DNA from 3 places in the Photorhabdus stackebrandtii genome. Region 3 is predicted to be linked to each of the others. Evidence: predicted binding sites of a transcription regulator. Region 3 holds the regulator's gene; each other region holds the start of a gene.

The links. Region 3 encodes Fur, which represses iron uptake genes when iron is present. Its sites were predicted from a motif close to ATAATAATGAGAACNACTATCAA; they were not measured.
Region 1: exbB (tonB-system energizer ExbB) is a predicted target of Fur. The motif match lies at 8,943-8,965, and genes of this name have one in related genera.
Region 2: C5470_RS05160 (isochorismate synthase) is a predicted target of Fur. The motif match lies at 5,871-5,893, and genes of this name have one in related genera.

Annotation. Positions count from the first base shown of each region.
Region 1 is NZ_PUJV01000038.1:1,280-11,438, reverse strand. Features, by position in the region: gene C5470_RS19830 (GH39 family glycosyl hydrolase) at 1-935, opposite strand, end outside; gene C5470_RS19825 (GH39 family glycosyl hydrolase) at 1,158-2,912, opposite strand; gene C5470_RS19820 (helix-turn-helix domain-containing protein) at 3,700-4,020, opposite strand; gene C5470_RS19815 (thiolase family protein) at 4,050-4,379, shown strand; gene C5470_RS19810 (LysR family transcriptional regulator) at 4,397-5,293, opposite strand; gene C5470_RS19805 (MFS transporter) at 5,472-6,656, shown strand; gene C5470_RS19800 (hypothetical protein) at 7,023-7,286, shown strand; gene exbD (TonB system transport protein ExbD) at 7,392-7,817, opposite strand; gene exbB (tonB-system energizer ExbB) at 7,821-8,792, opposite strand; gene metC (cystathionine beta-lyase) at 9,145-10,159, shown strand, end outside.
Region 2 is NZ_PUJV01000004.1:136,145-146,303, reverse strand. Features, by position in the region: gene C5470_RS05175 (TonB-dependent receptor) at 1-1,536, shown strand, start outside; gene C5470_RS05170 (condensation domain-containing protein) at 1,692-4,829, shown strand; gene C5470_RS05165 (ABC transporter ATP-binding protein) at 5,003-5,842, shown strand; gene C5470_RS05160 (isochorismate synthase) at 6,168-7,349, shown strand; gene C5470_RS05155 ((2,3-dihydroxybenzoyl)adenylate synthase) at 7,346-8,989, shown strand; gene C5470_RS05150 (isochorismatase) at 8,976-9,851, shown strand; gene dhbA (2,3-dihydro-2,3-dihydroxybenzoate dehydrogenase) at 9,853-10,159, shown strand, end outside.
Region 3 is NZ_PUJV01000014.1:70,449-80,607, forward strand. Features, by position in the region: gene C5470_RS13360 (beta-N-acetylhexosaminidase) at 1-1,070, shown strand, start outside; gene fur (ferric iron uptake transcriptional regulator) at 1,144-1,590, opposite strand; gene fldA (flavodoxin FldA) at 1,959-2,489, opposite strand; gene ybfE (LexA regulated protein) at 2,663-2,950, opposite strand; gene C5470_RS13380 (GlxA family transcriptional regulator) at 3,090-4,058, opposite strand; gene C5470_RS13385 (type I secretion system permease/ATPase) at 4,244-6,394, opposite strand; gene C5470_RS13390 (HlyD family type I secretion periplasmic adaptor subunit) at 6,397-7,752, opposite strand; gene C5470_RS13395 (peptidase domain-containing ABC transporter) at 7,745-9,850, opposite strand.

The DNA of each region.
Region 1 (10,159 bases), on a different contig from region 3:
GTACAGAAACTTTCTGCATCGGTAAAACCATAAGTATTCAAACTTTGTTGAACCGCATTCCCCACGTCAATAATGTTTTGTGGGTCTCCAGTTATAACGTATCCATGCCAGGAAAAGAAATCTAACGGTACATCATTATCTTTACAATATCGTAAGAATCCATCAACATAATCTTCAAGTTTTCTATTAACAAACGCAATACCAGCGCCACCTACTTTAACCGAAGGATCAACAGCTTTAATTATTCTTGCAATTTTCGCATATAATTTATAATATTTTTTAGGATCATCACTGTTCCAGAAATAAAGTAAGTCAGGTTCATTCCAAACCTGCCAATAAGTTATTTTTCCCGGCAAGCCGATTCTGGCATAGTTTAAAGCATAGCGATTCACTAAGATGCCCACTAACATTGCATAAATATCAAAATCTTGTGGTATTTCATAACCACCCTCACCGGAACGCCCAATACGAAACATGATTTGTCGCTGAATATTACAGGGATTCAACTCGGCTTTATTATTCATAATATCGCGCAGATAAGCGTCAGTCATTTTATAATTAGCCTCTTTTAATGCAAGACTAATATCATGATTTCTCATCCCAGCAGCAGCATAGGGAAAAATGCTTCTGATATTTGAAATATCAGAAAATAGTCTTTTAGCCGCGAGTTTATTTTCTTCTGGGACATTAATAATCATTTGACTCTGATCACTTAGTCTATCCACCTGGAAATAGTTATCCATATCGCCAATACCAAAACCATCATGAAGCCGGATATGGGTAATGCCCATCTGATTAAATTGATCATCTAAATCGGGGAAGCCAGGTGCCAGAGATTTAGGTACACCATTCAAGCCATTAACCTCTTTAAGCAATGAGTGATGCCCAGCCGATAAATCTCGATGATTTTTATTGAATGAAAAAATTTTAGTCATAATAAACCTCTATGTTAATTAAAAAATTACATTATCAATGACAATCATTGTATACACTCTGAATTAAATACATTTCGTCCGACTCCTCATGATTAAAAAGGCTCCTTTCAGAGCCTAATGGATTAAAATAAACCTCTTATACATGACTATAATTATTTTATTTTCCACTTAATAATAAAACAAAGAAAAATAACTTACTATAATATTTTAATTTCATAAGAACTAATGATGGCTTAATTCTAATGAATATAATGTCACCGTTGAAGGTTTTGCCATTTTATCCACTAATGTTAATTTATTATTAGATATAGATACGGTAATTTGGTTAGTCACCTCTGGTGGTGTCATTTGTTCCAATCCTCCGCCTTCTTGAATACGGTACGCTTTAACTTTAAATTTCTTATAACCTATATGATCAATCACTACGGTTACACCTTGATCACTATGAATATAATCACGACTTTTCGGTCTTAAATACGTATCAGTCGGAAGTTGTTGTACCGGATCATTTTGCACTACCGCATTATTATGATGAATTGTTGTCGGATCAATACCACCAAACCATTGATTCTTGCTATAGGTATCGGTTAATTGTTCCAATGTTCGGCTAGTATCCAGATAGTATTGTCGATATAAATCCGCAGGAACGGGAGCGACATTACCATCTGAAAAACTCTTATCAACTTTGTAATTTGCCGCGAGAATATTAATTTTATTACCTGCTTCATTCTCGGTTGCCAAAACGGTTAAACCTGTTGAGAAATCCTTATTACCACTTAATATATGAGGTGTTTCGAACATTCTGGCAAAAAGACTAAAGGATTGAGCTGAATACGTACAGAAATTTTTAACACATGGGTTTTTAGGATTAGGCTGATTATTAAACAAGCCAAAAGATAAGCCATCGCCTCGATAATAATGCGCTAGGTCAACTTTCGCATATTGCATATAAATAAGTGATGAAGCTATATATGCTGCATTTTTAGCACTCTGCACTTTTGTAAATGTATTTCTCGATCCAAAAGGACTGGAATTCCATTCAGTGCAAATACTTTCAGTCTCGGTAAAATCATAAGTATGCAAACTTTTCTGAATCGTATTACCCATATCAATAATGTTTTGCGGGTCTCCAGTATCAACATATCCATGCCAGGAAAAGAAATCCAATGGTACATTATTATTCTTACAATACCGGAAAAATCCATCAATATAATCACCGCCTGCATTATTACTAAACGAAATTCCAGCACCACCGACTTTAGCATCAGGATCAACAGCCTTAATCACTCTCACTACTTTTTCATATAATACATAATATTTTTGTGGATCATCAGTATTCCAGAAAAACAGTAAATCAGGCTCGTTCCAAACCTCCCAATAAGTTATTTTTTTCGGCATTCCAATATTGGCATAGTTTACAGCATAACGATTCACCAAAGCCTTAACTAATATTGCATAAATATCAAAGTCTTCTGGTATTTCATAACCGCCATCAAGAGAACGCCCGATGCGAAACATGATTTGACGCTGAATATTATCTGGACTCAGATCTGCTTGATTATTCAGAACATCGCGCAGATAAGCATCCGTCATTTCATAATTAGCATCTCTTAATGCAAGATTAACATCATGATTTCTCATCCCAATAGCAGCATTGGGAAAAATACTTCTAACATTTGCAATATCAGAGACAAGTTTTTTAGCCGCGGGCTTATTTTCCTCTGGAACATTGACAATCATTTGATTTTGATTATTCTTCCTATCCACTTGGAAATAGTTATCCATATCACCAATACCAAAACCATCATGAAGCCGGAGATGTTTGATTCCCATCTGATTAAACTGATCATCTAAATCAGGGAAGCCAGGCGCCAAAGATTTAGGCACACCATTAACACCATTAACTTCTTTAAGTAGTGAGTGATGCCCTGCTGATAAATCTCGACAATTCTTATTAAAAGAAAAAACTTTAGTCATAATAAACCTCTATATTAATTAATAGATTATATCTTTATAAATCAAAAACAATATCAGAGAATAAATATATCCCTCTGATAATTCAATAATAATAAATGAGGCGAATACTTAGATAATAATTAAATATCTCTTTTAACTACTCATTAAAGTTATCAGTTATTAATTTAGATTTGGTTTATTAACCAACTAATTACATTGATATAATTACCAACAACAATAAGAACAACACTGTAGTTTACTTGATAATATCAGAATTAAAATAATCACAAAAATAAAGCTCCCAGTAAGAAATTGATAATAATAATCATAAAATAGCACAAGGTAAAACCATATAGTCAGTAAACTTTACCAATGAATATATAATTGCAAGTCATTAATACGTGCTATAAATATACTTGAAGTTTTAGTCATTTAATAAAATTCCTTGCAATTTTAAATTATCCATTACCAAGCAATATTAAAAAATAAAAACAAATGACTACATTCATAATAATCGCACTGCTAATTTTATTATCTATAGAGAAAAATTATCAGATAATAATAAAAAATACCAAACAGTTAATATATGTGAAATATATTCTTGCATTTTATGCAAAGCACTTATACGTTAAATATAGATTTACAAAGTTAAAAAAAGAATGAAATATAAAACTCACACATAATGAGGTAACAATAGTGATGACCAAGAAAAATGCTTTATTGACTGGTGCAACAGGTTTTATCAGTGCATATGGGCAGGGAGCGTGAAACAAACAGCCTTGGAATACCAAGGCCGTTCAGAGTGCAGTTAAATAACCAGTGCCTTCTGGTCAATTAAATTAAGTATACGCAATGCAGCGCCATTAGGTTTTATTTCACCTCGCTCCCATTTCGATACGCTTTCTTTTGTCATGTTTAATATCAAAGCAAGCGAAGATTGGGAAATGTTGTATTGAGCACGGATCCGCTTAATATCATCCCCTGTCATAGAGAGTATATTTCCGTATTTTTCTTTTAGCTCTCTGTCTTTAATTCTGGCTTCAATACGGCGAACTGACTCACCATCTGTTAAACCCGCAGCCTCAATTTCCTTAGCGAAATCAAGCATTTCATTCATTTTACTGGTCATCTTTAACCTCCACCAATAGTGATAGCTCAATCATTTTATTAATTTGGGTATCATTAAAATCTAAAAAAGCCTTAGCAATATCTGGAACAAGAATTGAAGACATGGATGTTATCGAAATCAATGAAGCTTTTGCTGCACAGACTCTGGCTGTAATGAAAGAGCTTAATATTCAATGGGATGCATCCCATGTCAACTGTAACGGCGGTGCTATCTCTCTGGGACATCCATTAGGTGCATCTGGGGGACGGATTTTAGCGAATGCCGTCTATCAATTACACCGCCAACAAGGAAAACTGGCCTTATGTACTATGTGCATTGGCGTTGGACAAGGAATCGCGATGATCCTTGAGAAAGTTTGATCACTTTTCTATTAACGCTAAATCGCCTTGGCAAGCCACTCCTGCAATAGTGATATAAATACCGTTAATTTTGCTGGCGGGTACGCAAGTGCCCGTAATAAATAAATACCATCCTTACGTTCATCAGGATCATTGAACAATGCAATAAGCTCTCCAGAACGAATATCCGATGAAACAACCCAGTTAGGAAAAAGCCCTACTCCAAATCCATTGACGGCGGCCATTCTCAATGTGTCAAAGTCGTCACTGCGAAAAATCCTATTCTCATTGCTGAGATTGATATCATCCTGATAGTGTGACCAACAAATGCCAGCAGGATCATGATGTTTATCAAGCAAATAATGGTTAGATAACTCAGAAAGTGTTGTCGGAGCCCCGTACTTCTGGATATAACCTGGACTGGCGCAAACAACCCAAGTCTGTGTGGCGATCCGTTTTGAATAAAGCGAACTATCTTTTAATTCACCAATCCGAATAACCGCATCGAGACGATCCCTAACGGGATCAGTCAATCTCTCTGTTTGATCAAGTTCAACTTGAATTTTGGGATATTGGATGAATAGTTCTTCCAGCATGGGAATTATATGGTGACGCCCAAACGTTGGCAGACAGGCGACACGCAGTACCCCTTGCGGTTCTCCATCCAAAGCCGCTAACTCAGCCTGGATATCGACAAGATTATCGATAATATCTTGCGCTCTTGAAAACAAAATCTCTCCTGCGTCAGTCATTGATAAACCACGGGTAGAACGCAGGAAAAGTTTTACCTCCAACATCTGCTCAAGGCTGTCTATCTGACGTGTAATAGATGAAGCTGCCATGCCCTGTAGACGAGCAGCAGCTGAAAAACTCTGTGAATGGGCAACATTAACGAATGTTGCCAGAATATCGGTACGTAACAAATCTTTCATCATAGATTTTACCTATATATGATTAAACGTATCTGATATTACAAGCAAGGTATGGAATTTGATAGCGCTATCAATTTTGCATTCTATGCAAAGCAATTTCGCTTGCCATCTTTATTCCCGCAATCCTGAGATAGTGGCAGAATTCTTTTACGGTAATACAGATCAAATGCTGGAGGTTTTCGTGTCAAACACAGCAATCAAACCCGATCCTACTTCTTCTATTTCTCTCATATTATTATCTGCCGCTTGCGGTTTTGCTGTGGCTAATCTTTATTATAACCAGCCATTATTACCGGCAATAGGCATAAGCTTTGGCATTGATGGCGCAACATCCGGTTGGATCGCCACGTTAACGCAAATTGGTTACGCTGCGGGGCTTTTCTTTTTTGGCCCTCTTGGGGATACATTAAGTCGTCGTAAGCTTATTTTCTGTCTACTAATCGGCAATATAGCCAGCCTTATCTTATGTGCCACCGCACCGAATTTTATATGGTTTTTGACCAGTAGCCTGATATTAGGGCTAACCTCTATTTCAGCACAAATTATCATTCCGGCAGTATCTGGGTGGGCAGCGCCAGAAAAACGTGGCCGGGTTGTAGGAAATCTGATGAGTGGCCTTTTCGCGGGAGCACTGCTTGCCAGAACACTGAGTGGCGCAGTCGGAGAGCATTTCGGCTGGCGTGAAATGTTTTTACTGGCAGCTTTAATAGATCTGTTCCTGTTTTTTCTGGTCTGGTTTGTTCTTCCAGAAACAGCAACACCACAAACTATGGCTTATGGTCAGCTTCTTTCCTCACTCGGCAAGCTGGTTAAACAACAACCACTTTTGCGTGAAGCCGCTTTATCCGGTTTTTTGTTATTTGCCGCTTTTAATACGCTTTGGGGCTCTCTGGCCTTATTGCTTTCTCAACCCCCTTATGATTGGGGTAGTGATATCGTGGGTCTCTTTGGCTTGACAGGCATTGCGGGAATGTTGGCTTCATCAACAATGGGTTCAATGACCGATCGTTTCGGGGGAAGAGCTGTTGTGACTACTGGCGCTTTATTGGTGACGTTGGCCCTGTGCCTGATTGGTGGAACCCGTCACAGCATTCTGTTTTTATTCGCGGGTATTATTTTCCTGGATCTTGGCAGCAGAGCGGGTTTAGTGGCGAATCAAACACGGCTGTATACTTTACTACCTGATGCCCGGAGCCGACTGAATACTGTTTTTATGACATGCTATTTCTCCGGTGGCGCAGCGGGTTCCTCTTTGGGAGCGATAGCAGCCTGGCATCTTTCATGGAGTGGTGTCGCTCTCAGTGGCGGCGGATGCGCACTATTAGCAACTATTTTGGTTCTGTTTGGTGCGAAACGTCTGGTATAACCGCGCTCAGAAATAGCTTTATACACAATGGAATGCAGGTAACAAGTAATCAAATAAAAGTGAATATAATAAGTGGTAATCAACAACCGTGTAATTAGCCCAATTTGAGATGCATTAAAGAAACTATTAAAATAATGTTGGGTTGACAAAATCAGAAAGTTGCACCAGTATCAAGGTTGACAGATTTGAATTTTTGCACTCTTAGAGAAAACAGTAAATGCCAAACATCCGCTATCCTTGAGAATTCCATCCACAGTTAAGTGAAGAACGTTTAAGTATTATTGCAAAAGAATTACTCAATGTGCTTGTATTTATCGGGCACATCAGCTTTCTCTTTTAACCGATACTCAATACAAAACGGCTTTTTTGGGGCTTAAACGCAAGGGCGAAGCTATCGAGGAAAAAGAGGATTATCTTATTCCCCATGAGAAACCTGAATTATTTCATCGAGCAATAAAAGTGCTTATTAATGATGTTTGTATCAATATTGAAGCACTAGCCAAGCGTTTGAAAATTACAGTGCCAATGCTGCTTGAACTGGCTAACGATAGTTCACTTTATGAGCTTAACAATCAGACAGATTCTGTGAACGTCATTTCGATGTTCTCATATCGATCCAGGATAGCGTGATTATTCCCACCCTGACCAAATTAGGCTCTCATTACACAAACCAATTACCACGTTAATCTCACCGCGCTTTCCAGCGCGGTTATTTAATAGAAGGATTATTGATAACTAATCCGATGAAACCGCTTCCATTCCTACCAATCCCACTTTCAGATAGCCCGATTTACGCAGAGCATCCATCACACTCATCAGTGTTTCATAATCCACAGTTTTATCAGCCTGAAAGAAAATTGTTGTCTCTTTATTGGATTGGGTTGTCTGATCCAATACCGCCGCCAGAGTATCATGATCTACCTGTTGATCACCGACGTAAAGCTGACGATCAGCCTTAACCGTCAGAAATACCGGTTTTTCAGGACGGGGTTGCGGTTTTGCCGACGATGCGGGTAAATCCACTTTAATATCAACGGTTGCCAGTGGTGCCGCTACCATGAAGATAATCAGCAGCACCAACATCACGTCAATAAATGGTGTGACGTTGATTTCGTGCAATTCGCCGCTATCGTCCAAATTTTCATTAAGACGCATTGCCATACATCACCTTGTCTTGCTATTTGCCAAATCCAGATCACGGCCAAGCAGTAATAATGCCTGTGCCGCCATATCACCAACCTGACCACGGTAAGACGCGATCATACGGGCGAAGATGTTATAAATCACAACAGCCGGAATCGCCGCCACCAGTCCAAGCGCTGTCGCTAACAACGCTTCCGCGATACCCGGCGCCACTACTGCGAGGTTAGTTGTCTGTGAGTGAGCGATACCGATAAAGCTGTTCATGATCCCCCACACCGTACCAAACAGACCCACGAAAGGAGAAATCGCGCCAATAGTCGCCAAATAGCCGTTACCACGCCCCATATGACGGCTGATAGCCGCAACTGAACGTTCCAGACGGAAAGAGACACGCTCTTTTGTGCTATTCAGATCACTACTTTCACAAGATAGTTGGCGTTCTGCCTGTGCTTCATTCAGCAGTAAGCGGCTAATACTGAGTTTGCTGAAACCTTCTGCAATTTCCGCAGCCTGATCAAGACTCTTAACTTCCGCCAGAGCCAATTGCTCTTTACGTAAACGACGACCGGCAGCCAACAGTTCAGTTCCTTTTGAGAAGAACAGCGCCCAGGTAATAACAGAAGCAATCACCAGGCCAACCATCACGGTCTTAACAACAATGTCAGCGTTCTTATACATGCCCCAGATAGACAAATCGGTAGCAAAACCACTGGAAAGACTGGTTTCATCGGCTGAAACATCAGGAGCAACAACATCAGTAGCCACCGGAGTCACTTGGGTAGAGTCTGTAGCGGATGCCGTTTGTGGTGCAACCTGATTTGCCGGCGGTGCAGTTGTACCCGAAGTTGTTGAGGTCGCCGCCGGAGCAGGTGTTGCAATCTGTGCGGTTTTTGTCGTGGTATTGTTGTCTGTTGCAGATGCTGGTGTTGTATCAGCCAACGCTGAACCTGTCAGCCCGAACGCTAAGATAATTGAAGCAGTCAAATTACGCATCAGTTGGCCTTTACTCCCTTTCTTATAAACCTTGTTATTTAGCAGTGAATTACCTTTCGTCATCTCACTAACCTTATTTACACTGAGTCTTCATTCATCTTCGCCAGACTGAATGAAAATGAAGGCTGATGATATCAAACATTAAGTGATTTGATAGTAATTATCATTATTGTTTAATAAAAAAGTGTTACCCCTTCACAAAATAAAATCAAAGAAACCTCACTCACAAGTCATCAGATGAATTTTCGTCAAGTTGGCCTAATCCTTTTGTACAAAAAGGACTAAATCTTTTAACGTGTTAACTCTATTTTTTACACCATTTCAAACTTTGAAATTAAGGTGGCAATGGATCATGACAGAAAAAAAACTGGAAACTTCACTGGTCAATGCAGGCAGAAACCGTAAATTTACTCAAGGCGCAGTCAATCCAATCATTCAACGAACATCATCTGTGATTTTCGATTCTGTCGCATCCAAAAAGCAGGCAACACACAACCGCGCCAATGGCGAACTGTTTTATGGCCGGCGTGGCACCCAAACCCATTTCTCTTTTCAGGAAGCCATGGCTGAACTGGAAGGAGGCGCAGGTTGTACGCTTTATCCTTCTGGTGCCGCCGCGATCAGCAATGCCATTCTCTCTTTTGCCGCCGCCGGCGATCATATTCTGTTGACTGGTTCAGCTTACGACCCGACACAAAGCTTTTGTGACAAGATATTGTCACGGATGAATATAACTACCGATTATTTTGATCCGATGATTGGCGAGGAGATGGCTGAACTGATTAAGCCCAATACCAAAGTGGTGTTTCTTGAATCCCCAGGCTCCATCACCATGGAAGTACAGGATATTCCGGCGATTGTTCGCGCGGTACGGCAAGTCAATCCAGATATTGTCATCATGATTGATAATACCTGGGCCGCGGGTGTGCTGTTTAAGGCACTGGAGTTCGGCATCGATATTTCTATTCAATCCGGCACCAAATACATTGTTGGTCACTCAGACGCAATGTTAGGTATTGCCGTCGCAAACGAACGCTGTTGGGTGCAACTGCGGGAAAGCTCCTATTTGATGGGACAAATGGCGGATGCCGATACGGTGTATATGGCAAGTCGCGGGTTGCGGACTTTAGCCATTCGCCTGAAACAACATGAAAAAAGCAGTATCGAGATAGCACGGTGGCTGCAACAGAGATCCGAAGTTGCAGCAGTCTATCATCCTGCCTTCCCCTCCTGCCCCGGCCATGACAATTTCATTCGCGATTTCAGCGGCAGTAATGGCCTGTTCTCTTTTCAATTGAAAGAAAGATTAACACACCAGCAATTTTCAAATTATCTGGATAATTTTCACCATTTTAAAATGGCATTTT
Region 2 (10,159 bases), on a different contig from region 3:
GTGATTATTAAATCACTCGATCCTACCTTTTATTGGGAGAGCGCAATCAAAAGTGGGTTCGCTAATCAGGGCTATCAACAAGTCGCTGCGATGGCTTCCGGTCCTTTGATTGACGAGCAATTGGCCTTCCGTCTTAGTGTCGATCGTCAAAATCGTGATAGCTTTGCTAACCTGGTTTCCTATGATCCTGTTGGCGATCCGCACAAAATTGAATCAACAACGGTCCGTGCGAAGCTGCTGTTTGAACCACTGTCCATTCCTGAGTTATCCACCAAATTAACGGTTAACCATCTTGATAGTCGTGCTCCGCAGAACGAAGCGTACAATCCAAGGGATACGCTTAATTTAAGGCATGAACTGTTCAGGCCAGTTGTAGAACGAAAAACGACCAGTGGGATCTGGGATATTTCATGGGCTTTGTCAGATACCATTAGTCTGGAAAATAAATTAATTTATACCGATCTTGCTTATCACAGATTAACCTCGTCTAAAATTCCAAAAGCTGATACTGATGGCAAAGAGTTAGAAGTTGAACCTATTATCCGTTTTCAAGGGTTTGATAATAAGCTGAATGGTTTGGTGGGTGTGCGTTATTTCCATGGTAAACAGGATGAGACTATCAATCTTTTCGGGGGCAGCAAGTTTGATGATAAAACGGAAACAGCCTCTGCTTATACTGTCTTGACCTACACGGTTGTTCCTGAAATTGATGTGACTTTATCAAGCCGCTTTGAACGTGAACACAGAACACGTAAAGGGGGAAGCGAAAGTGTAGCCATTGATTTTGATAAAACCTATAACGCTTTTCTGCCTAAAATTGATGTAGCCTGGAAACCGCAGAAAGATCAAACCGTCGGGGTATCTGTTGGTAGAGGTTATAACGCAGGGGGAGCGGGAGTGACCTTTGGCAAGCCTGTCATTAGTTATACCTATGACCCTGAATATGTCTGGAACTACAGTCTTTATACACGTAACAGCCTGCTGGATGGTAAACTGGAACTCACTTCTAATCTTTTCTACAACGATTATAAGGATATGCAGTTGCCTTATTATCTGTCACTCGATTCAACCATGATCCGTAATGCTAATAAGGTTGAAACGTATGGTGCAGAAGTCGGCGCCCGTTGGCTACCGGTCGAAAAACTTGAGTTAAACGCTAATATTGGCTTGCTGAAAACGAAGATTAAAAGCTTCGCGGAGAGTGGTGTTCAGGGTAATGAATTACCTCGGGCGCCGGGATATACCGCAAACCTCTTGGCGAAATATTTACTGACAGAGGATATTGATGTTAGCGGCAATGTTATGTTCTCAGATACTTATTACTCTCAGTATGACAATTCTGCCCGCGGAAAAATCCCAGCATATTGGATAGCTAACCTTCAACTTGGTTATAACTTCAAGTGGGGACGCGCCACATTATTTGCTCAGAATCTGTTTGACTCTGATAAACGTTTATTAGTTCCGGATAATAACGTTAATTCGATAATTTATCAGCGTCCGAGAATGATTGGTGCGACGTTTGAACTGAAGTTCTAAGGCGATTAATTAAGTAACCGGACAGTGGCGTGAAACTTATTCTACCCGACAAAAAATGGAGGGCTGTTGTATGAGTGGGATCACATCTTCTGTCCGAAAAATGGCAAAAGATTAATATGTAGATGTAGCCCTGCGTTGACTGGAGAAGTGGGAATATGGCAAGAGAGTTTAAGCGGATACTGACAGATGATGAAGCATTGCTTTTGGATGAAGTATTCAATGCCCATGCTGATGGTCATTCATCTTCGGAAGCCCAAGAAACTGAAAAGGACTTAACTGAATTTGAAGAGATGATGTGGCTTCATCATCAACAGGATCCTAACGCTTCCGGTCAGTTTGCCTGTGCCTGGTCACTGACAGGAAATATCAACATAGGCCGGCTCATCAGAGCATTAGAGCTTCTTACTAAAGAGATAGTTGGAATTAATGTTAGGTATCGTTTTGATGATGAAGGCGATTTGCGTAAATATTGCGATCCAACCGCGGATTCTCCTATCGAAATTTATCAGATTCAGTCTGATGAAGAAGCGATAAATAGGTTACTTACGGATCAGTGCAAACCTATCGAGCTTGATGAACATCCACCCGTCAAATTCATGTTGTTTATGAATGGCAAGCGTGGGGTTATTTTGGGTGTGATTGTGCATCATATTCTGAGAGATAGCGTGTCATGGCTGCAGATGCTTACCCTGCTTTCTAATGTCTATAATAATGGCCTGAATACTATCGGGTTTGGAAGAGAAGATTTATTTAGAAAGGCAATCTCGGCTAAATGGTTATCCAGTGAATCTGGAAAGATTGGCATTCCCTGGCTTTATAAATCCGATACCACCAGGAGCGTGCTAATTAAAGAGATGGGTAAAATCAGTTACCTCGATGATTCTCTTCATCATCGCCTTGCGGGCAGATATCGTACTACGATCAATATTGATGCACTTGCTCCATTTTTACCTGCGGAGAAAACAGCATGTTCAGCATTGGCAACAGTAGCAGCATTATTTGGTTGCTATATTGCAATGATAGGTTCTCATTTAGACGTGAATATCAGTGTATCGTGCGACCCAGAATATACACATGATGAACTCAACAGCCCATTTTTCTACTCAGAATTAATGTCGTTGCGTGTGTGCCATGATGACAGAAGCCTGGATAAAATAATTGCCGATATTGAAAGGCAGATAGAAAGTGGCAATCTACAAACGGGTAATGAGGTAGAGTACGGGCATGACAGCCCACATATCCTTGTGACTTGGCTTAATCAATCCCAATCATCACTCAGGTTGAATGATGTAATGGTTGAGTTATTACCTATTCCACCGTTGAACGCGCATTTTGATATTTCGCTGGCTGCCGGAAATGTCAATGAGGGGCAATGGTTTTTTGAATTAATCACAGGCTCGTCAATATCCCCACATATTGGCGCATTTCTGTTAGAAGGTTTTGGCACATTTATTCATGAACAAAATGTCACTATTGCGCCAAAACTTACGTCTGTTTTTCTGCCTCCAATGAAGAAAAAACATGAAGATATCAGTGATACAGCATTTATTGCCGTCAAACAGCAAAAAGAGCATGAGGCAACTGGTAAAAGCGATAACCACCGTAAGATAGCCAATATTATCTTGAATGAATTCAGACAAGCACTCTCCTCACCGGAAATGACAGCCAGTGATGACTTTTTCGATCTTGGCGGGCATTCACTCATTGCCACCCGCGTGATAGGTAGATTACTGAGCTTACATAACATAGAGATCCATATTAATCATCTCTTTAGTTATCCGACTGCGTTGAAACTTGCCGAATATGCGCAATGTCATGATCCTATTGATGAAAACAAAACTGAGTTGAGCGAAGAACAATTTGAAGAAGATATTTCGGTTGTCGCACCTTTATCCCTTGCACAAAAATCTCTATGGAAAGCGTATGCGGCATTTGATTTCAACGATATCTTCAACTTACCTTTTATTTTAAAATTTTCTGCGACTATCAATGAGCAGGTACTTAAGCAAGCCTTTTTTGATGTACTGCAAAGACATTCTGTATTGCGTAGCCTATTTTATCAGGAAGAGGGCGAAGTCTATCAACGTGTTGTCCCTGTGAAGGATTTATCGGACTATCAGTGGTTTTGGGGTTCTCATGAATATGGCCCTCTGTCCTCAGAAGAAATATTAAAAAAAGAGGGAAAATATCAGTTTGATCTATCTGAAGAACTGCCTTTGCGCATTAAATTTGTCACCGATAACGCTTCAGGGCAGCAGTTTTTATCCATGTTGTTTCATCATGTGGCACTTGATGAGTGGTCTGTTACTTTGCTGATGGAAGAATTGAAACATGCCTATAAATACAGGTTGATAAATGAGACGCCAGCATGGCAAGAGCAACCTTTACCCTTCCTCCAATATGCAATCAGGCAAAATGATGAGGGAATGAATCAGTCTCATCTTGATTATTGGGTTAATAATTTACGGGGTGCGCCAAGCGGAGAGCCCATTTTTAAAAATGCGGCTAGCGAGTTATCTGGGCAGGCGAATTCCTGTGAAGGCATTGAGTTTGAGATTGAAAAAGTGGTGGCTCAAGGCTTGCAGTCACTTGCCAGAAAAAATGGCGCTTCATTCTTTAATATTCTTTACGCCAGTATTGTTGCATCGCTCAATTTACTGGGGGCAACCGATGATCTTATTGTGGGAACATCAGCTTCAGGGCGTGACGATGCGAGCTTCTTTGACACTGTTGGTTATTTCACCACGGTTGTGATACATAGGGTTCGCTTTACTGAACAGATGACATTTACTGATCTGATCACTCAGGTTAAGAACAACATCAATGATTCGTTGCCTTATACCGATATCCCCATTGATCTGATTGAGGAAGCCTTATCAGGCCATGCAGATCAAGGAAAAGATCATTTATTCGAGGTATATATTCAGTTACATGCAAAAAATAGTTTGAGCGGTGAGTTCCATATGTTGGATGGAAGCCATATTGCATTTCAGCAGATCGTTTTGGAAAAGCAGGAATCGCTACTGGGGCTTCACTTTGAAATTATGGAAGAAATGATTGCAGGTGAAGAAACGGTACGTATTTTGTTTAATTATCGTTCAGATCGTTATAGTGCGGCTCAAATCGCTCAAATATCAGAGACTATCAATGGCATTTTGGGGTTGTTTGCAAAAACACAGGATAGCGATATACCGCTTGGGGCGATTTTGCCAAGATTATCCGAGCGTATATACCCTATAGATTTCAAGATGCATCGCGACGGCAAGGGAGCGAATCCCCGGGGGCATAGCTAACTATGTGACCGGGGTGAGCGAGTGCAGCCAACAAAGAGGCAACTTGAAAGATAACGGGTATAGATACCCTTTGAATACCAGGGTTTCTATTCAACACTGAATAATCCTCTTGCAGTCTGCATTGATATGAATATTGATGCAGACTGATTAATAACGTTTTTGTGAGAGAATTGATGACAACGCTAACGCTAAAACATGATAACCAAAGTGTTTTATCACCTTGTCGCTTGAGTGTAGAAGAGTTGCGTCTGGGTTACGGTGAACATATTGTCTGTGATGAACTGAATTTGCGTATCCCTGATGGTCGTTTTACCGTGATTATCGGCCCTAATGGCTGTGGTAAATCCACGCTGTTGAGAAGTTTATGTCGCCTGTTGCGCCCGGAATATGGCAGGGTTTGCCTTGATGGTCATGATATTCACACTATACCAACCCGCGCTTTGGCTCGTCAGCTGGGATTATTACCGCAAAGTGTGCAGGCTCCTCAGGGGATCAAAGTTGTTGATTTAGTCGCGCGCGGGCGTTTTCCCCATCAGCGGTTATTACGTCAATGGAGTCATGAGGATTATGAAGCGGTGCGCCAGGCAATGAATGCGACTGGTGTCACACAGCTTGCTGAATGTGTTGTTGACGAACTTTCAGGTGGACAGCGCCAACGGGTTTGGGTTGCCATGGTACTGGCTCAGCAAACACCGTTGTTACTACTTGATGAACCGACAACCTATCTTGATATTGCTCATCAAATTGAATTACTTGAGTTGTTTTGTCGCCTTAATCAAGGATCCGGGTATACGCTCATCGCTGTGCTTCATGATTTGAATCAGGCTTGCCGGTATGCAGATCATCTGATTGTGATGGCGGGGGGACGGATTGTGGTGGAAGGAGCTCCTGGTGAGATCATTACGACTACATTAGTCTCTGAGGTTTTTGGACTTGATTGTGTCATTATTGATGATCCCGTCAGCCATACCCCCTTAATTGTTCCGCAGGGACGGCGTTTTACAAAGGGATAGACATGATTTTTAAATGTATTTTTCAGTAATAATATTGATAATAATTATTATTAAAATAATATGAATATCGTTGAGCTATGCCTGATAGATTCAATCAACAACTTTTAATATCAGGTAGAATAACAGGACGGTGCAAAATGAGATCTCCAAATGGAATAAGGGAGAAATGTTTTAAAGATATAAATTTTTATAAAATTAAATCATATCGAAATTTTATTATTGGTAATCTAAGTCATCGTTTTATTTATAGCAAGTGATGCAAAGATATGTCGAAGCAAGAATTCCATTTTCGTGATCACACGATTAACAGATAGAGGTAAAACTTGTGCCAGATTTATATAGAGATACTTTGCTGACTGGTTTTAATGATCTTAATAATAAGGATTTTCTGTTTCTTTCATCCAGTAAAAGTCTGTTGGCACAGGGGCAATATGCGATTGTGTCAAAACCACTTGATGATGCAGCAAACCCTGATAGCCTGATTCAGCAAGAAATACGTCAATTATTCCAGCAAGCGAAGAGAGATGGGATTGAAAATCCTGTTCTGGTGGGGGCAATTCCATTCGATAAACAGCAAAATGCGGCGCTTTTTGTCCCTGAACAATGCGATTGGTTCCAGAGAAAGCAGTTTCCCTCGCTTATTTCCAATTCAACCTATACAGAAAAAAGACGCAGCCAGTGGCCCGATAAAGCACACTTTAGCCAGATGGTGAACACCGCTGTTGATGCAATGCGCAATCATGCATTAGACAAAGTTGTCCTTTCACGACTACTCAACATAGAAACCTATCAGACATTAGATTCAATTCAATTATTACGACATCTTAACCAGCAAAATAGTTGGTGTTATAACTTTCATGTTCCGTTAGAAAATGGGGCATTGATTGGTGCGAGTCCAGAATTATTAGTGCGTAAACAGGGTAATACTATCTTTTCTCAGCCGCTGGCAGGTTCTGCAAAGCGCAGTGAAAACCAGCAAGACGATTATAAATTACGCCAGGGGCTTATTCAGTCCGTCAAAGACAATTATGAGCATCGGTTGGTGACCGATATGATGAGAAACGTACTCGAAAGTCGTTGTCAAAAACTACATATTTCCAAAATGCCTTCCACCATCAGCACACCTGTACTTTGGCACCTTGCTACCGATATTGAAGGGGTGTTAAAAGCACCACAGGAAAATGCACTTTCTGTTGCTTGCCTGCTTCATCCTACTCCGGCCCTCTGTGGCACACCGTATCAAACCGCGAAAAACTTAATTGAGGAATTAGAGCCGTTTAAACGAAACCTCTTTGGCGGCATTGTGGGGTGGTGTGACGCGAAAGGGGACGGTGAATGGGTGGTGACTATTCGCTGTGGTGAAGTGAATGGTTCACAGGTAAGACTGTTTGCGGGAGCTGGCATTGTACCTGATTCGAAACCGGAGTCAGAGTGGCAGGAAACAGAGGTTAAGTTTTCAACGATGATGAGTGCATTCGAGTTTTCACAGGAGGCATGTCCAGCATGATAGTGGAATTTAATCGTTGGCCGAAAGCGCTGGAACAGCGCTATCGTCAGAGTGGTTATTGGATAGATCTCCCTCTTAGCGACATTTTGACCCGTCAGTCAGACAACGGGCAAATTGCGCTTATCTGTGGAGATCGTCAGTTCAGCTATGCTGAACTTAACCTGCTGGTGGATAGTTTGGCCGCAGCATTACAACGACAAGGCGTTAAACGAGGACAAACCGCCTTAGTTCAATTAGGCAATGAAGCCGAGTTTTATATTGTTTTCTTTGCCTTATTACGGCTTGGGGTAGTTCCGGTTAACGCTATATTTAGCCATCAGCGTAGTGAACTTTGTGCTTATGCTGATCAGATTAACCCCGCATTGTTAATTGCCGATCGCAACCATTCCTTGTTTAGCGACGACGATTTTATTGATGAACTCAGAGCTTGTACGCCGTCTTTGTGTCACGTTGTCTTACGTGGTGATAATGACAGTATTCTGGATTTTGAGACGCTATTGGCAGAAGGCGCTGGTGATTTTATCGCTAACCCAACACCGGCTGATGAAGTAGCATTTTTCCAATTGTCGGGGGGGAGTACGGGGACACCTAAACTTATTCCCCGAACGCATAATGATTATTACTACAGTATTCGCGCCAGTGTGGACATTTGCCAGTTTAATGCTGAAACTCGCTATTTATGTGCACTTCCTGCTGCGCATAACTTTCCTATGAGCTCACCGGGGGCATTAGGGGCGTTTTACAGCGGGGGACAGGTCATTTTAGCGAATAACCCCAGTGCTGATTGCTGTTTTCCGCTAATCCAGCAACATCAGGTGAATGTTACTGCATTGATACCGCCAGCAGTCAGTGTATGGCTTGAGGCGATAGCACTTAGTGGTAACCGTGATGCACTAAAAAGCTTGCGATTGCTACAGGTCGGTGGGGCAAGGTTAAGCGAAAGTCTGGCAAGACGTATTCCAAAAGAGATGGGATGCCAGCTACAACAAGTTTTCGGTATGGCTGAAGGATTAGTGAACTATACCCGGCTGAATGATGACGAACAGCATATTTTTACGACGCAAGGCCGCCCGACCAGTCAGGATGATGAAGTTTGGGTTGCTGATAATGATGGCAATCCTGTTCCTCCTGGCGTCGCTGGCCAGTTGATGACTCAGGGGCCTTATACCTTCCGCGGATATTACCGCAGTCCACAGCATAATCAGCAATGTTTTGATAGTAATGGATTCTACTGTTCTGGTGATCTCGTCATTATGACACCTGATGGTTATTTACAAGTCGTGGGACGTGAAAAAGATCAAATCAATCGCGGTGGAGAAAAAATTGCGGCTGAGGAAGTTGAAAATCTACTGCTTCGGCACCCAGATGTCATTTATGCCGCGCTGGTCGCTATTCCTGATTCGTTGATGGGTGAAAAAAGCTGCGCTTTTGTTGTATTACGAAAACCGATAAAAGCTGTGGTTTTACGGCGTTATCTGCGTGAGCAGGGGATAGCAGATTATAAATTGCCTGACCGGTTTGAACCTGTCCCCTCACTGCCGATAACACCTGTCGGAAAAATAGACAAGAAACAATTACGTCATCTTGCTAAACAATTTGTTCAGCCATCACTCGTTGGAGAAAGAAATGAGCATTCCTAAACTTAATAGTTATGATTTACCCGTGGCAGAAGGACTTCCGACAAACAAGGTTAATTGGTCGTTGGATAAAAATCGGGCTGCATTATTAATTCATGATATGCAAAATTACTTTCTTAACTTTTGGGAAGACAATAGCCCATTAATTAATCAAATCGTGACTAATATTGCCAAGCTGATAGAAATCTGCCGGGAAAATGGAATACCGGTATTTTATTCCGCTCAGCCTAACCAGCAAAGTGATGAGGAGAGGGCGCTGTTAAACGATATGTGGGGACCGGGGCTGAACTGCCATCCTGAACTGCAAAAAATTACAGATGCACTCGCACCTCAGGCTGGTGATATTGTCATGGATAAATGGCGATATAGTGCATTTCAGCGTACTGACTTTGAGCAACAGCTCAAAATAGCTGGGCGTGATCAACTTATTATTTGTGGTGTTTATGCACATATTGGCTGTCTAATGACAGCGACTGACGCATTTATGCGTGATATACAGCCCTTTATGGTGGCGGATGCTTTAGCTGATTTCAGTTATGAAGAACATATGATGGCGCTTAAATATACCGCAGGGCGCTGTGGACGTGTAGAGACTATTGAACAGCTTCTTGTTGCTTTAGATGTAAAACAAGTGCAGTGGAATAAAACCCGCCTCAAAGCGTTATTACTGCCTTTATTAGATGAGGATAGCGACGATATTGGTGATGATGAAAATCTGCTTGATTATGGGTTGGATTCTGTACGCATTATGTCTCTCATTTCCCATTGGCGCCAGCAAGGATATGAAGTGGATTTTATTTCGTTAATGAAAAATCCAACAATAAATGGTTGGATGGCATTATTCACTGAACGTCAGGGAGCTTGAAATGAGTATTGCGCTTGATTTTAGCGATAAAATTGTCTGGGTAACTGGCGCCGGTAGCGGTATTGGTTATCAGACTGCTTACCGTTTTCAGCAAGCAGGCGCGAAGGTGATTGGGTTTGACATCGCGTTCCCTGAGGGGGATTTACCTTTTACACCGTATTTGCTTGATATCAGTGATCCTATTGCCGTTTCGCGCTGTTGTGAACAACTCCTTGCACAACAACCACAACTTGATGTGTTGGTCAATGGTGCAGGAATATTGCGCCTTGGCGCAATTGAAGAGACAACGTTTGAAGATTGGCAACAGT
Region 3 (10,159 bases):
CCTGGCATTTTGGTGGTGATGAAGCGAAGAATATTCGTTTGGGAGAAGGGTTCCAGGATAAGAATGGTCCGATAGTACCGGGTAAGGGCATCATTGATAAAAGTATAGAAGATAAGCCATGGGCTAAATCTCAGGCTTGCCAGAAGTTGGTAGAGCAGGGGGTTGTGAAAGATATTGAGCACCTTGCCAGCTACTTCGCAATTGAAGTGAGCAAAATTGTGAATGCTAATGGTATTGAGAAGATGCAGGCATGGCAGGATGGCCTAAAACATGCTGACAGCGCTAAAGATTTTGCGACCAAACGCGTTGGTGTGAATTTCTGGGATGCGCTCTACTGGGGGGGCTTTGATTCAGTCAATGATTGGGCGAACAAGGGCTATGAAGTGATTATATCCAATCCGGATTATGTTTATCTGGATATGCCGTATGAAGTTCATCCACAGGAGCGTGGATATTATTGGGCGACCCGTTTTAATGATGAAGCCAAGATCTTTAGTTTTGCGCCAAATAATATGCCGCAAAATGCTGAAACATCCGTTGACCGTGATGGTAATGTATTTCGTGCGAAAAGTGACAAACCGTGGCCGGGCGCTTATGGGCTGTCAGGGCAAGTATGGAGTGAAACGGTCCGCACTGATGAGCAGATGGAATATATGATTTATCCTCGCTTATTACCGCTGGCAGAGCGGGCATGGCATCGGGCTGGTTGGGAACAGGATTATGTTCCAGGCCAGGAGTATAAAGGAGGGGAAACGCATAATGTTGATATTGATGCATTGGATCGTGATTGGACACGGTTCGCTAACCTGATAGGGCAACGTGAACTTGTCAAACTGGATAGGGCCGGGATTGCTTACCGTTTACCGGTACCTGGGGCTAAGGTAAAACGCGGTGTTTTGAAGGCCAATATTGCTTTGCCGGGGCTGATTATTCAGTACTCAACTGATGGCGGTAATAGCTGGAAGATTTATGACAATCACAAGCGTCTGAAGGTAAAAGGAAATGTGTTGATCCGTTCTGTCAGCCCGGATGGCAAACGTTACAGCCGGATTGATAATGTAAAGGCATGATTTTGTTTCATCAAGAAAGGAACCTCGGATAGGTTCCTTTCTATAGATAAAAAATTATCGGTTCAGGAATGAATTACTTTTCGTCATGTGCACTACTGTCTTCGCGGCAATTACCTGCGGAGCAATGACCATATAAATAAAGGCTGTGGTTTGAGAGTTTAATCCCATAACGTTCAGCAATATTCTTCTGGCGTTTTTCGATATGTTTGTCACTGAATTCAATGACCTTACCGCAGTCCAGGCAGATTAAATGGTCGTGGTGGTGTTGTTGAGTGAGTTCAAAAACCGATTTGCCACCTTCAAAATTATGACGGGTGACAATGCCGGCATCATCAAACTGATTCAACACGCGGTAGACAGTCGCGAGGCCAATCTCTTCACCGTTATCAATCAGTTTCTTGTAGAGATCTTCCGCACTGACGTGGTGGTATTCAGGATCCTGTAACACTTCCAGTATTTTCAATCGAGGAAGTGTTACTTTAAGTCCAGCATCTTTTAATGCCTTATTGTTGTCGGTCATGCGGATTCAGTCCTGTTACTCAGTAAAGTGAACTTAGCGATACTTCAAAAAGTACCAGTTAGTTATCAGGTTATGATTATAGGCATGGCTAATGAAAATGAAAACCACGTTAACCTTAACTATCATTACACATTTTGCCAGAATAATCATTTGTAAAACGCAGGAATAACCTTACTGTTTATCATGTTTAGGCTATTTTTTTGCCATTCTTCGTAATAAAAGAGCGGATATGAGCAGTGTGTTGACAAAAGCGATAGCTTTTGAACGTGATCCCACAGGGTGAGCAAAGCGAATGGCTACTCACCTACCGCGTATTCACTATTGATAAGAAATGGCCTGCACCAATATACGGCTATTGGGGTAAGTCCCTATCCAGCAATAATTTCCGCCAGACTCATCTCTTCGTAGATCTGTTTAGTCCAGGAATTAACGCGTTCTTCGGTTAATTCTGGTTGGCGATCTTCATCAATAGCCAGCCCAATAAAATGGTCATCATCAGCCAGACCTTTTGATTCTTCAAAGTGATAACCCGCCGTTGGCCAGTGACCAACAATAATTGCTCCACGGGGTTCAATAATGTCACGGATAGTTCCCATCGCATCACAGAAATATTCCGCGTAATCTTCCTGATCGCCACAACCAAAAAGGGCAACCAACTTCCCTTCAAAATCGATCTCTTCCAGAGTAGGGAAGAAATCATCCCAGTCACACTGAGCTTCACCGTAGTACCAGGTGGGGATGCCGAGCAGCAGAATATCGAACTGTTCGATATCTTCTTTACTGCTCTTGGCAATATCGTGGACTTCTGCAACGTCGGAACCCAGAATTTTCTGGATTTTTTTGGCAATATTTTCTGTGTTGCCGGTATCGCTGCCAAAGAATATACCTATAATTGCCATAAAATGATATAACCTCTTGTTTTATTTGTGTATTTCTGTTTGAGATATACGTATAAAATGTCAAAATCAGCAGAAAGATTCTGGTTGTATTAATAAAAAAACAAAATCCTATTCTGACCAAACAGCAAGGACAATTCTGTCAAATTTGTGTGATTTCCTTGCCTTCAATGCTATCAAGCAGTGATGTCACTTTCTGCTAACTGGGCCAGCAAAATTTGCTCAATGAGTTCACTGCGGCTGATATTGCGTTGTTGTGCAAGAAAGTTCAGCGCATCGACTGCGTCGGCATTTATTTTCAATTCCACACGACGCAGACCACGCACCTTATCACGGCGAAGCTGGTTACGTTTATTGACTCTGAGCTGTTCATCCCTGGAAAGTGGGTTGGTTTTTGGGCGCCCCGGTCTGCGTTCATTTGCGAACAAATCCAGAGTGGTGCGATCCATTTGTTCTTTTGCCATAAATTCAACTACTAAAGGGCGTATACCATAAAATATAGCACGCCATGATACCCCAGCTTCCCGTGTATCGCTACTGCCAGACAAAGATAAAAAGCCGTGTCACTGTTTATTCGTAAAGGATGTCCATTGCGTTTCGACTTTAACGGTACTGGTATTTTCTGCGGTACTCTATTGGTGTTAACCCATTCAGTTTCTTAAATAATTCTCTGAAGTAGCGAGTATCTTCATAGCCAACTTCATGGCTGATTTCTTCTATGGTCTTGTTCGATTTTTCTAAACAGTATTTTGCCAGGGATAATCGAATTTGCTGGATATATTGAATCGGTGTCTGGCCGGTCGCTGTTTTAAAGCGTCGCTTCATCTGCCTTTCACACAAATGAATTTTATCTGCCAGATCGCCGACTGATAATCTGTCTGATGGGGCTGAATGCATCCAATCCTGTAGTTTGTGGATTAATGTATCTGAGTGCTGGCGATATGGTACAAAGCTTGCCAGCGTATGTGGGGGGATGCCTTCTATGTCACCAAATATCAGTTGGCTACAGGCTTCTCTGGTATTTTGACCATATATCTGTTCAATAATATGCATCATCACATCATTGTATTCATAGGTGCTGGAAGTACAAAAAATATTGTTATCGCTGGTGACTTTTATTTCTGAATGTAACTGTACTTGCGGAAACATATCCTTGAATAAGTTGGTAAATAGCCTGTGTGTGGTGGCTTTGCGGTTATTGAGTAAATTAGCTTTAGCCAGTACAAAAGAACCTGTACAAACGGAGACGATAGGAATGTTTTTTTCTTCCATCATCTGGAGCCAATCTAAGGTTTCTTGAGTACAAAGATCGAAATCGCAATAAGGGGCCCCAATTGAACCCACCAGGACAATATCTGTTTGTTTTATTTCTCCTATGAGTTTGTTGGGTTTTAGCCGAACACCACCCATCCCGACAGCATCCTGATTATCCTGTGTGACAATATTGATTTCTGGCTCTGGCGCTCCGGCTAAACGGGCGGCAGTGGTTAAAATTTCTATTGGGCCAGTAATAGAAGTCAGAGATCCTCCTGAAAATACTAACACGCTTAAAGAAACTGGATTCCTGTCCATAAGAATTCTCCAACTTAAAAATTAAGATGTATCAAGATATTTCATTGTCTAACATCTTAATAACTTATTGTAACAATTTAAATAATTTAATTACATTGAGTTATTTTTTGAACAAATAAGTAAAATAAAAAATAATTTCAGCCAAAACTTATTCCGTCTTTTTTAAGAGTTGGCTGAATTGTCATTTAGTTTTCGCCAACTTGTTGATGCCACAAATGTGCGTATAAGCCGTCTTGCTGGAGCAATTGGTCATGCGAGTCAAATTCGACAATTTGCCCCTGATCTAACACACAGATTTTATCCGTGTGGCGAATTGTATTGAGCCTGTGAGCAATGCTGATAACTGTTCTGTTACGGCATATTTCGTCCATATTTGCCATGATTGCCGCTTCGGACTCATAGTCCAATGCTGAGGTGGCTTCATCAAGGATCAAAATAGTTGGATTGACCAGGAGCGCTCTGGCTAATGCGATTCTCTGTCTTTGACCACCTGAAAGATTTGCCCCTTTTTCCCCAACTGGATGCGCAAAACCGTGAGGAAGGGATTGAATAAATTCAATGGCCCCGGCTAACTCAGCGGCTCGATAGACTTCTGCATCTGTTGCGTTGGGCTTACACAGCCGAATGTTATCGGTGATGCTGCCAGAAAACAGGATACTTTCCTGGAGCACAACACTCATATTGCGGCGTAAAGAGACGGGATCAGCAATAGCCAAATCCATGCCATCAATCAAAACTTGTCCATGTTGAGGTACGTACAGCCTTTGTAGTAAACGGGTGAGAGTACTTTTACCTGAACCGGACGGTCCAGTTATACCAATAAATTGCCCCGATTTTATCAATAACGACAGGTTCGCCAGAACTTCCGGCGTGTCGTCATGGTAGCGGAAGCGAATATTTTTGAATTCAATCTGGCCTTCCAGCTCAGGTATAGAAGCCAATCCCTGTTTACTGTTTTCCATTGGCTCATCAAGAATATCCCCCACACGTTTCAAGGCGATTAACGTATGCTGAAAATCCTGCCAAACCTGTGCAAGCCGGAGGATAGGTTGCGTGACGTGTCCGGCCAGCATATTGAAAGCGATAAGTTGCCCCGGAGTCAGTTCACCGCGTAAGACTTCTGTCACTCCCCACCATAGGAGGATCGCGGCGGTAAATTTCTGGACAAAATCGATTCCCTGTCCTGCGATTAAACCGCTTTTCTGTGCCGCGAAGCTTTTAGTCAACTGCTGGCTGAGAATGCGTTGCCACTGATGTAAGAAACGGTTTTCAGTAGCGGTGGTTTTGATGGTTTCAATCCCGGTGACGGCTTCAGTCAGAAAGCTTGTTGCATTTGCATCGGTTTCATATTCTGCTTCTACTTTGCGGCGAATAATCGGCCCGGCGACTACCCAGAATACGAAGTAAACAAAAAGTGAACCAATAACAATCCAGGTGAGTATCCAGGCATAATAAAACATGATGCCAATAAACATGATGACGAAAATTAAATCCAGCAACAGCATCAGGGTAGAACCGGTCAGAAACTGGCGGATTTGAGACATCTCTCTGACTCTGGCAATGATCTGCCCTGTTTGCCGTTGCTTAAAATATTGCAGTGGCAATCCTGCCAAATGACGATACAGTCGCCCGGAGAGCTCAGAATTTATCTGGCTTGCCATGTGCCCAAATACGGTATTGCGCATAAAACTATACAAAGGCTCGGCAAGGGCGATGGCCAGCATCGCTATACCTAATACATGCAGGCTGGATAAACTTCGGCCTACCAAGACCTTGTCGATGATGTTTTCAAACAGTATCGGGCTGACCAGTGCAAATAACTGGAGAACTATGGCAAACAAAAACAGATCTCTTATCTGACTTTTCTGCCGGAAAATTGAGGGATAAAACCAGCTCAAGCCGAATTTGACATGCTTCTTAGTTAATTCCTGATCTGCGATTAAAAGAATCTTATATACATTCTCTTTATTACCAGTAGATGTAGATAAGGAAAGCGATTGCGTTTGTTCAGTCACTGGATCGAGAACGGTAATATTGTCATTATCGGCTTCAATGAGCACCCACCACTGTTGTTCCAGTTCGATCAATGCCGGTAAGGGCAGCGTCGGCGTTGTATTGGTGGTTAACCGATCAATTTTACTGTGTAGCCCAATAGCGTTGGCGGCTTCACGCAGCTGTAACTCACTCAGATATAAGGAGTCAAAACCCAGGCTATGCTGAAGTTGATTGACAGTGGCTGACTTATGAAATTGTTTCCCCACATAGACGATGCAATTCAGTGCCTGATTATGAGTGTGGTTACTGGAATCAGTAGCAGAAGAAGGTAATAGGTTCACGATTATTTCTCCCTCAATGCTTCAGATTGATACTCTCTGATAGGGCTCAGAAGATAATCGATAACGCGGCGCTGATCAGTTTTTATTTCGGCGACAATTGACATACCTGGGGTAATTTCAACCTGGGTATTGTCTATGGTAATACTATTACGTTTAAGACTGACTTGAGCAGGAAAGACCAATCCTAACTGTTCATCTGTGGTTGAGTCTCTGGATATGCTCAACAGTTCACCGTCGATAGTGCCATAACGCGTGTATGGGAAGGCATCGACCTTAATGGTGACTTGTTGCCCCGAATAAACAAAGCCGGCATCTTTGTTTAAAATTTGCACCTCCGCTAACTGCACATTGTCATCAGGAACGATTACCATCAAGTTTTGTGCTGGTTGCAGTACCGCACCTAATGTATGGACGCTGAGTTGTTGAACTGTTCCTGTGACGGGGGAGCGAATGATTTCAAGTTGTTCCCGTACCTGCGCTTTTGCAAGCTCTTGCTCTAAAACGACCAATTGAACTTCGGCCTGTTTTCTTTTATCAAACCATTCGCGCTCTTTTTGTGTTTTCAGGCTGTTTAAGCGCTCTTCCAGGCTAATATATTGCGATTGCAGAACATGAAGCTCCGCATTTTGTTGGGCAATCAGGCGTTCTGTTTCCAGAAACTCTTTTTCCTGTTCAAGATATTCAACTTTACTGATCACTTGTTTTTGACTTAAGGTTTGACGTGCTTTTAAACGCTGATTGATATTTTGCCGGAGCTTAGTGAGCGCATTGATATCGCTTTTTCGTGATTGTTGAGAAGAGAGATTTACGTTCATCTCTGCTTTTAGATTGGTTATAATAGCGTCGTATTCTCTTTTCTCCCGGGAATAGTTTTCAGCAACTTGTGTTTGTTGAGATGCCGGTAAAGCCTGAAACAGTTCCTGTTCTGTCGGTTCCTGTTCTTCTGTCAAAGCCTGATAACGAATTTTTTCGTGGGTTTGATATTCGATCTGCTTTAATAACCGGGTGATATCCTGGTTAACACCGAGTGTATTGAGTGTCAGAAGTGGGGCGTCTTTCTCTACCCGCTGCCCATTCTGAACATGGATAGCAGTCACCCGGCTCTGTTCGTATGCTTGAATTATCTGAGAACGGCCAGAGACAATCAGGCGACCGGTTGCGGTTGCCTGAACATCCAACTTACCCAGATAAGCCCAGAGCAAAGCTATGATAATGCCGATACTGAGCGTTATTGCGGTGTAGCGGGCGAAAGGTGACGGTGGTCGTTGTGACAATGCTAAATGTGTCGGTAAAAAGTCATAGTGCTGTGGGCGACAGCGCAACCGTGATTTAATTTTATCCTTAAACGCCTTAATCATGGCAAGGCACCTCCTGTTTTAATTCCTGTTGTAATTGCCAGAGTTTCCGGTACTGTTTGCCGTGGTTAAGCAACTGATTGTGAGAGCCTTGTTCGATAATTTCCCCCTGATTAAGCACAATGATGCGATCACAATGACGCACGGTTGAAAGCCGGTGTGCGATAGTGATAACGGTTCTGTCTTGGGCAATTTCTGCCATATTTGATTGAATGCGTGATTGTGACTCGTCATCAAGCGCGCTGGTTGCTTCATCAAGAATGAGGATTTTGGGGTCAGCAAGGAGCGTCCGGGCAATAGCAAGCCGCTGACGCTGACCACCAGACAAAGATTGCCCGCCTTCTGCAATGGTTGTGTCATATCCCATCGGCAGCCTGAGAATAAATTCATGTGCGCCTGCCAGTTTGGCGACTTTAATCACCGATTCCAGGCTGGCATCGGGTTTCGACTGAGCGATATTTTCATATACTGTTTTGTTAAATAAGAAATTTTCTTGCAGAACAACACCAACTTGTTGTCTGAGTGTTTCGATACCTATGTTTTGTAATGGAATACCATCTATGGTGATTGCGCCTGTTTCCGGGGTATAAAGACGGAGTAATAAGCGTGCCAGCGTGCTTTTCCCGGAACCGGAAGTACCCACGATACCAATGGTTTCTCCGGCTCTGATATTAAGGGTCAGGCCTTTGATAGTTGGTGGAATATCAGGTTGATAACGAAAGACAATATTGTTAAACGAAACTGCACCATGCAGTGTTACCTGCTGCTGGCCAGATTGCTGTTCGGTGGGTAGATTTAACATATCTCCTAATTTATCTACGGCTACCCGGGTTCTGATGAATTGTCCCCACAGCTCCACCAGCCTGGCTAATGGTTGGGAAGTGTGGTTGACCATCATATTGAAGGCGATTAACTGACCGATGGTCATTTGCAGTGATAAAACCTCTGACGCACCTAACCAGAGAATCGCGGCATTAGTAACTTTTTGCAGTAGCATGACAATATGGTTTGAGCGATTACTCAATTGTTGTACTGCATAACTGGTATCGACCATCTTCTCAGTCTGGCTATCCCAGCGCCGAATGAATCTCGGTTCTACCGCCAGGCTTTTAAGGGTTTCTGAACCAGAAACGGTTTCAGTCAGAAAAGAGGTATTTAGCGCTGCATGAGTGAACTGCTTTTCAACGGCCTTCTCCATACGGGGAGTCAGCCACCACGCCAGAATGGCATAAAAAGGGATGGTGGCGATAAAAACCCAGGTAAGCGTGCCGGATAACAGGCTCATCACATAGATAAAAACAAACATAAACAGGACATCAACAGATAAAGTGAACATTGAACCGGTCAGAAACTCCCTGACGGTATCCAATTCACGAACCCGCGTGACAATCGCGCCTACCTGACGGGATTTAAAAAAGAGTAAAGGCAGACCGAACAGATGCCTGACCAGTTTTAATCCCAGTTTGATGTCGATACGGTTGGCGGTATGAGCGTATTGGTATTCACGTAACCCACGTAAAATCACCTCTATTATGCCGGCGATAATTAAGCCAAAGACCAATACATCAAGGGTTGATAATGCCTGATGGATTAAGACTTTATCCATTACCACTTGAATAACTAATGGTGAAATTAGGGCAAGAATCTGCAGTACAAAAGAAAATAACAATACTTCACATAGGTTTTTCTTTTGTGCCAGAAATTCTGGAATAAACCAGCTAATGTCAAATTTAGTTTGTTTTTGTTTTACTTTAATCCATTTCCCATTCCACTCTTCCATTAGTTTTTCTGTAGACCACACTTCTGGGGTTTCTTCATTCACTTTCTGAATGAGTGAATTATCTTGGTTCGATTTGGCTAAAACAAAAGGCAGGCCATTATTATCAAACAAGATTGCGGGTAATGGTATGTCATGATATTTCTTTTTGACAGAGTGCTTATTTACAAGAGATAAGTTAAATTTTTTCTCTATATCCTTTATATAAGTGTGGTAACAATTAGAATTTTTTAAGTTATCAATATCTCTGATATTGTTCTTTCCATTACAGATCATCAATATTAATTTTAATGATGATAGGGTTAATTTCTCAATCTCATTCATGAATAAATATCTTTAGACTTTGTATAAGCAATATTTGCATAAAATATGAATAGAAACAGATTATCATGTTACCTGTTTGTTATGTTATAATTTAATGTCGATTAATTATCTTATATTTGCTGTCGGTAACCGTGTGGGTAAATAGGACTATATATGGGGGGTAAAGAGACTTTTTATGTGTAAAATATTGATTTTGAGTTTTTGCTCTATATTATTTTATTGATTCACTCACCTTTCAAGCATTATGGATATATAAATTCAAGATACTGCTGAATTAAATTTTACTTGTTGGAAATGTTGTTTAACTTT